Regions from separate parts of the Lysinibacillus phoenicis genome, predicted to be linked through region 1. Evidence: predicted binding sites of a transcription regulator. Region 1 holds the regulator's gene; each other region holds the start of a gene.
What was found. Region 1 encodes CtsR, which represses protease genes until heat stress. Its sites were predicted from a motif close to ATGGTCAATAAAGGTCAAACA; they were not measured.
Positions count from the first base shown of each region.

Region 1 (4,292 bases):
GCGCGCGTTGTGTAAAACGATTAAACATCATATAAATCCTCTCCTTTTTCCCCATTTATAGGCTTATTCGTATATTCTCGAGATAACGCCTCACGAAGCATTTCTGCTCGTACACGATCTCGTTCAGCAGGGGGCAGTGCCTCGCCTGCATAGTGCTGTAAAAAACCTGGTTGCATACTGACAACACACTCATTTAACGTTGTTGCATGAATACCTGCAATCAACTCTAAATCCACACCTAGACGAACATTAGATAGACAGGTAGCTGCTTCCTCACTTGTTAAAATTCTCGCATGAGTTAGAGTACCTAAAGCTCGATATACTCTATCTTCTAGAGCAAGCTCCGCTTTTTCCATCAATTTACTTCTTGCATGTCGTTCTTTCTGAATAATCTTTTCAGCGACACTTTGGATATCTGCTAAAATGTCCTCTTCTGTCTTACCAAGAGTAATTTGGTTAGACACTTGATAAACATTGCCTAAATTTTCGCTGCCTTCTCCGTATATACCTCTTACAGTCATGCCTAAGCGTGTCATAGCGTTAATAATTTGATTCATTTGTCCCGTTAAGGTTAGGGCAGGTAAATGCATCATGACGGATGCTCGGAGACCCGTACCAATATTCGTCGGACAACTTGTTAAATAGCCAAATGTATCTCGGAAGGCGTAAGGTAATACCTTCTCTAGAATACGATCAATTTTATTTGCTTGTTCATAAGCACTTTGAAGTTGAAAACTTGCTGTCATACATTGAATGCGCAAATGATCTTCTTCATTCACCATAATGCTAACGGATTCATCTTCAGAAAGTAGGATAGAGCCCACTTGTTCTTTTTTAGCTAATTGCGGACTAATTAAGTGCTTTTCGACAAGAATTTGACGCTGCAAAGGTGTTAAATCCTTTATAGCAAAATAAGCATAATCATTTTGAAGCGTTGGGCTATCACTTACTGCATGTGTAACTGCCTGCTCCACTTGCAATGCTTCATTCTCTGAGAATGCCAGCGGAAAACGATAACCATCTAAATTTCGAGCAAGGCGAATACGTGTACTAATGACAATATCTGAATAATCATCCTCGATATGCATCCAAGATGGCGTCGCACGCTCTAAAAATGATTCAATCATCATGTCACATCACCACCTTCAAATTGCAGCTGCTTCTCTAACTCTTTGACTTCATCTCGAAGCTTAGCCGCCTCTTCAAATTGTTCTTCATCAACAGCCGATTTCATACGCTTACGAATATCCTCAATTTGCTTTTTAATTACATACACATTACTGCGAGCGCCAGGCATTTTTCCGATGTGTTGGGGTCCTGCCTGGATGCGATTAAAGAGCTTTGGTAAATGCTCACTAAATGTGTCATAACAGCTTGGGCATCCAAATTTCCCTTCTTTTAAAAATTGTTTATACGAAAATCCACATTGTGGGCATGTTTGCTGTTGTGGTTGTACTTGTTGTTTTTCTCCAACCTTTTGCCACGTTGGTGAGCCAAACCAGTTTGATAATAACTGTTGTATAGAAACTGGCTCTTGTTTAAATTCTGCATGAAATGGATGGAACTGTGAGGCGCAGACGTCACAATAATGGTGCTCCACCTTTTGCCCATTTTGAACTTGTGTTACTGTAACTGTTGCATTACGTTGTTTACAATGTTCGCATATCATTCCCATCACCTCACTATTTTTGCTGTTCATATTTGATTGTTGTCAGCATCGCTCGCAATATTTTTGATCGAATGGTATCTCTTAGAGGGAGATGTAAATCGATCGTTGAGCGATCAATTGCTGCTAACATTAATTTCGCTTCTCGTTTTGAAATTACCTGCTCATCGATAAGCCGATATATTAAATCCTCTGCCATCGTTTGTGAGGCTCCACCTTCAATTTGCCTGAGAACATCATCGATTAAATCAATCTGTGAATTCGCGCGGACACGTAAAATTCGAATGTATCCACCACCACCACGTTTGCTCTCAACAAGGTAACCTCGCTCGGCAGTAAATCTTGTATTAATGACATAATTTATTTGTGATGGGACACATTGAAATTTATCAGCAATCTCACTACGTTTAATTTCAATATGCCCTTCTCCACCTAATTCAAGTACTTGCTTTAAGTAACCTTCTATGATGTCTGATATATTACGCATTTTAGGAATACACCTCGCTTGCTTCACTGACTTTGACTATCTTTGACTTTCTTTGAGTATATTATACAAAACGCTTGAAAATAATTGCAATGATTTCGCCCATAGAAAATGAAAAGTACTGAAATTGGCTATTTTATGCTCTTGAAACTAGCTCTTTTTTTATCATATCTGTTCGGTTTTCTATTTCCTCATACACTTAATGTACCCTTATTAGCCATAGAAAAAACGCAAGCATATGCAACTAGCATATACTTGCGTTTATAAAATTTATACCCAACGTCCAACTATTGGATAACGCCAAGGTTCATCAGACAGTGCTTTAACGATACCGATAATCGGTACAACAAATAGCATAATGCCGAAAATAAGTAAAAACGGTAATCCAATAAGGACAAAGCTTAAAACAACAGAAATAGCAATTAAAACTCCCATAACGATTTGGAATAGCAATGCTTGAATGGAAATTGCTTTCACTTCCTCATCAGAACTAATTAAGAAGAAAATAATGGGTACTAACCATGGCGCAAAAAATGCACTAGCGTGTATGATTACTTTAGACCATTTACTCTCCATATATATCAACCCTTTCTTATCCTTTGTTTATGTTTTATGTACTTCTATTTACGGAACTATACCCGTAATAGTTTCACATTGAATTGGATTTTTAAAAATTTTTTTGGAAGGCAGTGATGCATGATGGAATTTAACAATACTTTAGCAAATGAATATGAAAAAGGTATTCGTCGTACTTTACCAAGCTATGATGCAATGCTTCGTTTAATACAAACCTTTTATCATTCTACATTGCCTGAAAAGGCTGAGATTTTAATCGTAGGTTCAGGAAGCGGCAACGAGATTTTACAACTTGCAGAAGGCAGACCCTTTTGGTCATTTACTGGCATTGATCCCTCAGAATCCATGCTCAAAATAGCTAAAGAACGTTTAAAATCACTAACCAATAGGATGTCATACCATCAAGGAACAATACTAGATACTCAGTTATCTACTGAAAATTATGATGCAGCCAGCCTAGTACTCGTCCTTCATTTTATTCAGGATTATGAGGATAAGCTATCGACATTGAAAGAAATAGCAAAACATTTAAAACCCGGTGCCCCCTTTGTCCTTGTCTCAAAATATGGTGAACCCGGTTCGATCGAAACAGAGCTTCAATTTGATTTATGGCGTTCCTATTGGTTACAACATACAAAGCTTTCGGTATCCGATGTAGCAGAAATGGAAAAATCCATTCGCTCCCTTTCCTTTATGCGAGAAGAAGATATTGTGACATTGTTACAGAAAGCGGGTTTTATAAAACCTAGTAGATTTTTTGCCACTACTTTGTTTGGTGGATGGGTATGCTTTAAAGAGGAGCATTAAATAAATATTTTGTAGTAATAACTTTGAGGTGAAAGCTGTGATAAGCACCATTGGCATTACAAAAAAACAACAACTACTAAAAGATTTCCCTTTGGAAACTATACATCAGCAAGAGTTTGAATGGTATTGGGTTGATTTTAACTGTCCTACTGCAGAGGAGGAATCCTTGCTGGATTCATTTTTTCATTTCCACCCGCTAGCTATTGAAGATTGCTTAATGCGCTTACAGCGTCCAAAGCTCGATTTTTACGATGATTTTCATTTTTTTGTTATTCATCGATTAAACGAAGAGACATTAGGAGCGGAAGAGGTAAATATCTTTGCCTCTAATAAATATATTGTGACATTCCATAAGAACCCTGTACCCGAAATAGAGAGGGTTCAAAAACTTTTGGAAAACCAGCCAAAGAATTGGGAACGTGGCACTGTTTACCTAACGTATCAAACTATTGATAAAATCGTTGATAGTTATTTCCCTCTTGTTTATAAAATTGAGGATCATTTAAATGCACTAGAAGGCGAGCTTACATACCAAAGCAATGTAAATGCTATGAAGATTGTCTTCGAATTTCGAAGCGATTTGCTTGACTTAAGACGTACCATTTTACCAATGCGTGACCTTTTATATCGGGTGCTTAATTCTTATCGATTTTCATTAAATAAATCAGAACGAGCTTATTTTGGAGATATCTACGACCATTTACTTAAATTAACAGAGATGGTTGAATCCAATCGAGAACTTACAGCAGATATGCGCGA
Region 1 covers NZ_JBDFMP010000002.1:2,897,606-2,901,897, reverse strand. Annotated here, with positions in the region: gene ABC382_RS15885 (ATP-dependent Clp protease ATP-binding subunit) at 1-31, opposite strand, end outside; gene mcsB (protein-arginine kinase McsB) at 21-1,130, opposite strand; gene ABC382_RS15875 (UvrB/UvrC motif-containing protein) at 1,127-1,669, opposite strand; gene ABC382_RS15870 (CtsR family transcriptional regulator) at 1,683-2,153, opposite strand; gene ABC382_RS15865 (DUF4870 domain-containing protein) at 2,421-2,726, opposite strand; gene ABC382_RS15860 (class I SAM-dependent methyltransferase) at 2,847-3,533, shown strand; gene corA (magnesium/cobalt transporter CorA) at 3,571-4,292, shown strand, end outside.

Region 2 (4,292 bases), 800 kb from region 1:
TTTTGGAGCGGGTTCAGCTAGCTTTGGAGCGAGTCTCCTAAATCTATTACCAATTCTTAGGCCTCATAAAAACATCAAAAACTAAAATACAAAACCTCGTAGTTGTTGTGACAAATTCGCCATGTTTCACATAAATGATTCATTTTTTTTCGATTTATGTTATGATATGATAATGAATATGAGTAAAATCTTATGATGAAAAAAGTTCGGTTGAGGTGAAATTAATGCAATATATCGTAACGTTCATATGGTCATTCCTACTAGTTTCTATGTTAAACTATGTAGTCAGCTCTGTACTTGGTGTACCATTTGATTTTAAAACAGGGGCAATCGTTTCAGTTGTATTCTCTATTCTTATCTTTATTATTGGAGCAATCATTCCAAACAATCCTACACCAGAAGCTGCAGACCATCATTAATTCAGCTAGAAAAAACCTGTTCAGCATCATGCCGAACAGGTTTTTTCTGTTATTTTTCCACCACACATTGACCATCACACATTTTTACATGCAATGTTTCCCCCGGTAAAACCTCACCACGTAGGAGTTCTCTTGCCACTGCTGTTTCAATATGTCGTTGGACAAAGCGTTTTAGTGGTCTTGCGCCAAATTGAGCATCGGCACCTTGCTGTACTACCCAATTAATCACTTCTTGCTCAACAGATAATGTAATTTCTTGCTCTGCCACACGTTTAATCAGTTGCTCAACGTACTTCCAAGCGATTGCTGTAAAATGCTTAGTCGATAGTGCATGGAAGAAAATAATATCATCCATTCGATTTAACAGCTCTGGTTTAAAATGTTGTCTAAGCGCAGTCATAACTAAGTCCTCAACAGAGGCATCGTCTTCTTTTGCCTCCATTAAATAATTAGACCCAATATTCGATGTTAAAATAACTACTGTATTTGTAAAATTAACCATACGACCTTGACTATCAGTGATACGCCCATCATCTAAAATTTGCAATAAAATATTAGCCACATCTGGGTGAGCTTTTTCAATTTCGTCAAGTAGGACGACAGAATAAGGGTTGCGGCGAACGGCTTCGGTTAATTGTCCCCCTTCCTCATATCCGACATAGCCTGGAGGGGCACCAACTAGACGAGATACACTATGCTTCTCCATATATTCACTCATATCAATTCGGATAAAATGTTCCTCAGAATCAAATAATTGAGCAGCAAGGGCTTTGGCAAGCTCTGTTTTACCAACACCTGTTGGACCTAAAAATAAAAAGCTTCCAATCGGGCGATGTGGATCTTTAATGCCTGCACGTGCACGCCACACAGCTTCTGTCACTAGTTGAACCGCCGTATCTTGCCCAACTACACGTTCATGCAATGTATCCTTTAAACGTAAAAGTTTTTCACGCTCACCCTCCACTAATTTTGTCACAGGGATGCCAGTCCAACGTGAAACAATTGAAGCAATTTCATCAGCCGTCACTTCTTCTCGTAAAATACGAGACTCTGCGCCATTTTCTAATTGTTTTTCTAATGCCTGAATGTCTTTTTCAAGAGTTGGAATTTTGCCATGACGTAATTCAGCAGCTTTATTTAAATCATATTTACTTTCCGCTTCATCTAAATCTCGACGGTATTTATCTAATGTTTCTCGTTTTTTCTGAATGTCATGCAGCATTTCCTTCTCAGCTTCCCATTGTTTTCGCATTCCTTCAGAGGATTCTTTTAACTTTGTTAATTCCTCAGTCAATTGCTCAAGGCGTTTTTTACTTGCTTCGTCCTTTTCCTTACGTAATGCCTGTTCCTCAATTTCTAGCTGCATGATACGACGGGTCACAGCATCTAATTCCTGTGGCATGGAATCGATTTCCGTACGAATCATTGCACACGCCTCATCAATCAAATCGATCGCCTTATCTGGTAAAAATCGCTCTGTAATATACCGATTAGATAGTTCTGCTGCCGCAACAATGGCTCTGTCATGAATACGTACAGCATGATGTAACTCAAAACGTTCTTTTAAGCCACGTAAAATAGACACTGTATCTTCAATAGAAGGCTCACGCACGAGTACTTGCTGGAATCGACGTTCTAATGCAGGATCTTTTTCAATATACATACGATATTCGTCTAATGTCGTAGCCCCTATACAGTGTAATTCACCACGCGCCAGCATAGGCTTTAACATATTTCCTGCATCCATAGCGCCGTCTGTTTTACCGGCACCAACAATGGTATGGATTTCATCAATAAATAAAATAATTTGCCCTTCCGAATCTTTTACCTCTTTTAAGACACCTTTTAAGCGTTCTTCAAATTGACCACGGTAACTTGCACCCGCGATTAAAGCACTCATATCTAGCTCATATAGGACACATTCTTTCAAGCCCTCTGGCACATCGCCTTTCACTATACGCTGTGCTAAACCCTCGACTATAGCTGTTTTACCAACACCGGGCTCACCAATTAATACAGGATTATTTTTCGTTTTGCGTGTTAAAATACGAATGACATTTCTAATTTCCTCATCACGTCCAATAACGGGATCCATTTTGCCATTTTTTACTTCTTCAATTAAATTTCGTCCAAATTGCTCTAATGGTTTTTTATTATCAGTTTGTTGAAATTGCATAGCTAGCACTCCTTTACCTTAATGTTTCGCATAATTTCTATACCCATTCTTGTTCTTTCGAAAAGTTTGACCTTTTTTGACTAACTTTATTTTACATCACTCGACAATTCTAAGCAAAGAAATAGCTCTAAAATTTATCACTTAAAAATGGAAATTTACGTTATAATAGTAGGTATGTTTCTATGTTTTAGTATCGAAAAATCCACTATCCTTTTGTAATAATCGACATTTATTACAAAAAGAAAGCGATGTGTTGGAGATATGGTTTTATTGGATAATATGTCTGAAAAAATTAAGGATCTTTTTCAAAAGCACGGTGTCTTTATCAAGGTGAATAAAGGGAATAAAATTTTTCTAGAGGGTGAACGGGCAAAAGAAATTTATTACATCAAATCAGGTGTAATTTCGATTAGCCAAGAAACGGAGACTGGCAAGGAGTTAACCATCCGTATTTGTGGTCCTGACAGTATAATTGGAGAGGGATCGTTGTTTTGTAATCTCGTCTATAATTCCATGACTGCAAAAGTTTTAGAACCTTCTACGCTGTATGTTTTAAGTCGCAAATCTTTGGAGCATTTATTAGAAGAACAGCCTACTGTCATGGTGGAATATATGAAGTGGTTACAAACAGAAAACTTGAAGCATCAAAGCCGTTTGCGTGATTTAGTGTTAAATGGTAAAAAAGGTGCTTTATTTTCAACGCTCATTCGACTTTCTAATACGTATGGTAAATCATTAGAAAATGGCTCTATTTATATTGATTTCCAGCTAACAAATACTGAAATAGCGAATTTGTGTGCGACCAGTCGTGAGATGATTAATCGGATGTTAAATGATCTAAAAAAACACGACATTGTCACTTTCGATAAAGGTTTTATTACAATTCATGATTTACAGTTTTTAAAAAATGAAATTGCTTGTGAAAATTGTCCATTACAAATATGCCGTATCGATTAATTTCGTTACATGCAAAATCCCTGCCTATTAAAATAAGCAGGGATTTTCTTCTGTTTCAGATTAACGTACGCCTAGTGCCATTTTTGCATAGCGAGACATTTTATCTTTTGACCAAGGTGGGTTCCATACAATGTTAACATTTGTACTTTTCACTTCTGGAAGCTCCCCTAATGCTGTGTTTACTTGGTCCACAATGACCGGTCCAAGTGGGCAACCCATAGATGTTAACGTCATTGTTACAGTCGCTACCCCTTCATCATCTAAATCTACATCATATACTAAACCTAAGTTGACAATATCAATTCCAAGCTCAGGGTCAATTACGTTTTCTAATGCACCTAACATGCTGTCTTTCATATCCTGATCCATTCGTATTTCTCCTTCCATCATAGTGTTAACCTTATCATAGCAGATGCATCATATTATGCCAAATGCTGTGCAAGCCAGTCAGTTGCTGCTAGCATACCGTCACGTGGTACAGCATGTCCAGCCTTTTTATTTACCATGAACTTTAAATGTTCAGGGTTTGCTTGATAGTATTCCCGTAATGTCTCATAAAATTTATACGTTTCGCGGAAAGGTACCGTTTTATCTAATTCTCCATGCCAAAAGAAGACAGGGCGACCTGCGAACTTTTCTGGTGTTAGACTGACATCGTATTTTGCTAGGTGCTCATTTATTTTTTCTACTTCTTCCTCTGACATCGGTAAATTCACACCATTTTTTGCGAATTGCTGTAA
Region 2 covers NZ_JBDFMP010000002.1:2,099,354-2,103,645, forward strand. Annotated here, with positions in the region: gene ABC382_RS12095 (YjzD family protein) at 225-419, shown strand; gene ABC382_RS12100 (ATP-dependent Clp protease ATP-binding subunit) at 469-2,595, opposite strand; gene ABC382_RS12105 (Crp/Fnr family transcriptional regulator) at 2,866-3,552, shown strand; gene ABC382_RS12110 (metal-sulfur cluster assembly factor) at 3,613-3,921, opposite strand; gene ABC382_RS12115 (prolyl oligopeptidase family serine peptidase) at 3,975-4,292, opposite strand, start outside.
Region 2: a site for CtsR is predicted at 2,659-2,679, ahead of ABC382_RS12100 (ATP-dependent Clp protease ATP-binding subunit). Genes of this name have one in related genera too.

Region 3 (4,292 bases), 750 kb from region 1:
GTGCACGTGAGCTGTTAATTGATTTAGAAATCATCTCAGACGACTTTCAATTTAATCATACAATCTCAAGAGAGCTCATTAAAAAGAGTGGACAAAAAAGAGCGTATTTAAGAGGTGCATTTTTAGCAGGAGGTTCTGTCAATAATCCAGAAACATCAGCCTATCATTTAGAGATATATTCTTTATATAAAGAGCATGGTGAAGCATTAATGGATTTAATGAATGAATTTGAGCTCAATGCTAAAACAATTGAACGGAAAAAAGGTTTTGTGACGTATTTAAAGGAAGCAGAAAAAATTTCAGATTTCCTTAATATTGTTGGTGCCCACCAGGCTATGATGAAGTTTGAAGATGTTCGGATATTGCGAGATATGCGCAATAGTGTCAACCGTATTGTAAACTGTGAAACAGCCAATTTAAATAAGACCATAGGTGCAGCATTACGGCAAGTGGAGAATATTCGATTTATTGAAAATTCGATTGGCCTTGATCAACTGCCAGAGAAGCTTCGTGAAATAGCACGTCTACGTGTAGAATACCAAGATGTTACGTTAAAAGAGCTTGGTGAAATGGTTTCCAGTGGAACGGTTAGTAAATCAGGCGTTAACCATCGATTAAGAAAAATTGACGAAATTGCGGAAGCATTAAGACGCGGTGAAAAAATAGGTGGTTAAGTTTTCATACTTTTCAGGTATGAATGTCATGCGTAATCGCTTATTGTTCTTTTGCTAGTAAGTAAGGTAAGATAAAACTAATAGATGAACGGTAGTGAAGGGGAGTTTTGAGAATGATTGAGAGAAGAGTCCAGGTCAAATTAAAATTAGGACTACAAGCTAGACAAGCAGCACTATTTGTGCAAGAAGCAAATCGTTTTAGTGCTGATATCTTTCTAGAAAAAGATGAGAAAAAAGTAAATGCAAAATCCATTATGGGTGTCATGAGTCTAGCTGTCGCTAAAGGTACCGAAGTTACTTTAAGCAGTGAAGGTAACGATGCCGAGCAAGCGGTTACAGCATTGGCAACACTTATCGAAAAAGAAGATTAAACATTTGTAATATTATCGAACATAAAGGCACCACAGAGCAATTCTGTGGTGCCTTCATGTTGTTGAATAAATGTTCCGTTCCGCCCGCGTCCTTTCCCCAGAGGCGTCCGATGAGCCGCTTCACTCATTACGTTCGCTCCTTATCTCATTTGTGACGTTGATCCTCTAAGAGTAACGCTTAAAATGAGTAGGGAGAACATTATCACCTTTCACAAAAAAAATTATTTTTCAACACAATAAAGGCATCACAGAGCAAATCTGTGATGCCTTCTGTTTTTTATTTATTATCGCTACGATGCATAATATGGTCAATTAAACCGTATTCTTTAGCTCGCTCAGCAGTCATGAAGTTATCACGATCTGTGTCTCTTGCAATGACTTCAAGTGGTTGACCAGTGCGTTCAGATAAAATGCCGTTTAATTTTTCACGTAAGAATAAAATACGTTTAGCAGCAATTTCAATTTCCGTCGCTTGACCTTGTGCACCACCTAGTGGTTGGTGAATCATGACTTCAGCATTTGGTAATGCAAAACGTTTACCAGGTTCCCCAGCAGCAAGTAAGAATGCTCCCATTGACGCAGCCATACCAATACAAATGGTTTGAACCTGTGGCTTAATAATTTGCATTGTGTCGTAGATAGCCATACCAGCCGTAATAGATCCACCTGGTGAATTGATGTAAAGAGAGATATCTTTATCTGGATCTTCTGCTTGTAGGAAAAGAAGCTGTGCGACAATAGAGTTAGCTACATTGTCATCAATAGCACTTCCTAAAAGGATAATACGGTCTTTAAGCAGACGTGAGTAAATATCGTATGCACGTTCACCACGACTTGTTTGTTCAATAACTGTAGGAATTAAATTCATGTTAAATCCTCCTTAAAAAACTAAATTCGAATACCTTTGCTGAAATTTCCATTGTTATTTCAGCTGTATCCTTATCATACACATTATAGTCAGGGAAGGTCAAATATTAACCCTGCTAAAGTGAAATTAAAAAAAATATATTGTTTTTGCATTCTATGGTTGTATTTTGTGAGATACGTTTGTATAATAGTTAAGGTTATAAGTTTAAAGTACAGGACACTATTTTGCAGGTATGCTTCAAAAATGAGGATTATCTACATCATGCTTTTCGTAAGCCTAGAGTGAGTACTTTTTTTTTGTGCTTTTGCCCTCGTGGTGTAATGGATAACACGTAAGATTCCGGTTCTTGCACTGGGGGTTCGATTCCCTCCGAGGGCGCCATTTTACTGATTATAGATATACTTGTTATAGCTCGTCTCCTAATAAGTAGTTTAGCAGCCTGCTTAGTGGAGATAGAGAGGAAAAAGTAAGGGAATACTGTCCTAGTTGGCATTATTCCCCTATTTGTTCCTTTCAAACCTTCAAAAAAGCAACAACTCCAAATTATTTTTTAGTGAACATACTGTACGTGGACTAGTCATAGTCAAAAAAAGAATCCTTTCTGAGGGGATTCTTTTTTTTTGCCAAAATTTATCGAAAATTGGCATCGTTTATATTGTATATATATTAGTTTTAGGTTTGATTTCTTGTTATTTATACATATTTTATCTAATTATATGCATTTAATATAAATTTATATGAAAAAATATTTAGTTTTATGTGAAAAGTTGTTGTCTAATTACTATAATGTTAATATAATTGACCTAATAGTCTAACATTTCCGAATTGCGAAAAATAATACGCATTTCGGAATATTATCGAAACAGGGGGAAAAACAATGAAAAAAACAGGATGGATGTTATTGATGATGATAGCAGCTTTAACATTAGCACTTGCAGGTTGCGGAACAAAAGATGATGCATCCTCAGGTAGTACACCTTCAGAAGATGGCGGAGATGGGAAGAAAGTATATAAAGTAGGTACAGAGGCTACTTTTGCACCATTTGAATCTGTTGACGATTCAGGGAAAATTGTTGGGATTGATGTCGATATTTTACAAGCTATTGCGGATGAAATGGATTTTGAGGTTGAATGGAATAATATTGGTTGGGAGCCTGTTTTCCAAACAATTAAAAATGGCGAAACAGATATCGGTGCTTCTGGGATCACAATCACGGAAGAGCGTAAAGAATCATTTGATTTTACAGAACCATACTATGAATCTCAATTACTAATCGTTGTGAAAGAAGATTCAAAGATTAAGTCATTAGAAGAACTAAAAGATAAAAAGGTATCCGTTCAAATTAATGCTACTGGTCATATGGCAGCGAAAAAGTTACAAGGTGAAGCAAGTACAAATATTATGGCTTTTGAAAGTCAGCCAATCGCTATTCAAGAGATGTTAAATGGAAACGTTGATGCAGCTATTGGAGATAATGCAGTAGTTTATGAATATATTAAAGCTCATCCAGATCAAAAACTAAAAGTAATTGAAGATGATGCATTCGAAAAAGAATACTATGGCTTTATGGTTCAAAAGGGGAATAAAGAGCTATTAGATAAATTGAATGAAGGTCTTAAAAAGATTAAAGAAAACGGAAAATTAAAAGAAATTACAGGTACGGATTTTCAGTAATAAATGAGTAGGGTGATGCCACTAGCACAGCTACTGTGCTGGCGGCTCATTTAATTTTCGTAACTTTAAAGGGGAATGGGGTTTTCGGATGGACATCTTTGACCTACGCTGGGACATTGTCTGGAACTACCGAGATATGTTTATACGAGGTATTGGCGTAACACTTATTTTGACACTTAGTGGTTATTTTGGAGGTATTCTATTAGGTCTATTTTTGGGCCTAGGAAAATTATCGAGTAAAAAATGGATTTATTGGCCATCTAAACTATATATCGATTTATTCCGTGGAACACCAATGCTTGTGCAAATTTTGTTAATACACTTAGCAGTGATTCCAACAATCTTTGGTCATTCTTTAGGCTATATGGTTTCAGGGATTACAGCACTAATTTTAAACTGTGCAGCTTACAATGCGGAAATCTTCCGTGCAGGTATTCAAAGTATTGCAAAAGGGCAAATGGAGGCAGCTCGTTCTCTTGGTTTAACGCATAACCAGGCGATGCGAAAGGTCATTTTACCGCAAGCATTTAGACGCATGATTCCACCGTTAGGGAATGAATTCATTGCATTATTAAAAGATTCATCATTAGTAACAGTTATTGCAGCACCAGATATTTTATATGCTAGTAAAGTAGTAGCGGGTGCAAGTTTCCGCTTCTGGGAACCGTACATCGTTGCTGCATTACTATACTTAGTTTTAACAT
Region 3 covers NZ_JBDFMP010000002.1:3,647,472-3,651,763, forward strand. Annotated here, with positions in the region: gene whiA (DNA-binding protein WhiA) at 1-674, shown strand, start outside; gene ABC382_RS19745 (HPr family phosphocarrier protein) at 788-1,045, shown strand; gene ABC382_RS19750 (hypothetical protein) at 1,042-1,173, opposite strand; gene clpP (ATP-dependent Clp endopeptidase proteolytic subunit ClpP) at 1,323-1,913, opposite strand; tRNA gene ABC382_RS19760 (tRNA-Arg) at 2,220-2,294, shown strand; gene ABC382_RS19765 (basic amino acid ABC transporter substrate-binding protein) at 2,791-3,588, shown strand; gene ABC382_RS19770 (amino acid ABC transporter permease) at 3,677-4,292, shown strand, end outside.
Region 3: a site for CtsR is predicted at 1,999-2,019, ahead of clpP (ATP-dependent Clp endopeptidase proteolytic subunit ClpP). Genes of this name have one in related genera too.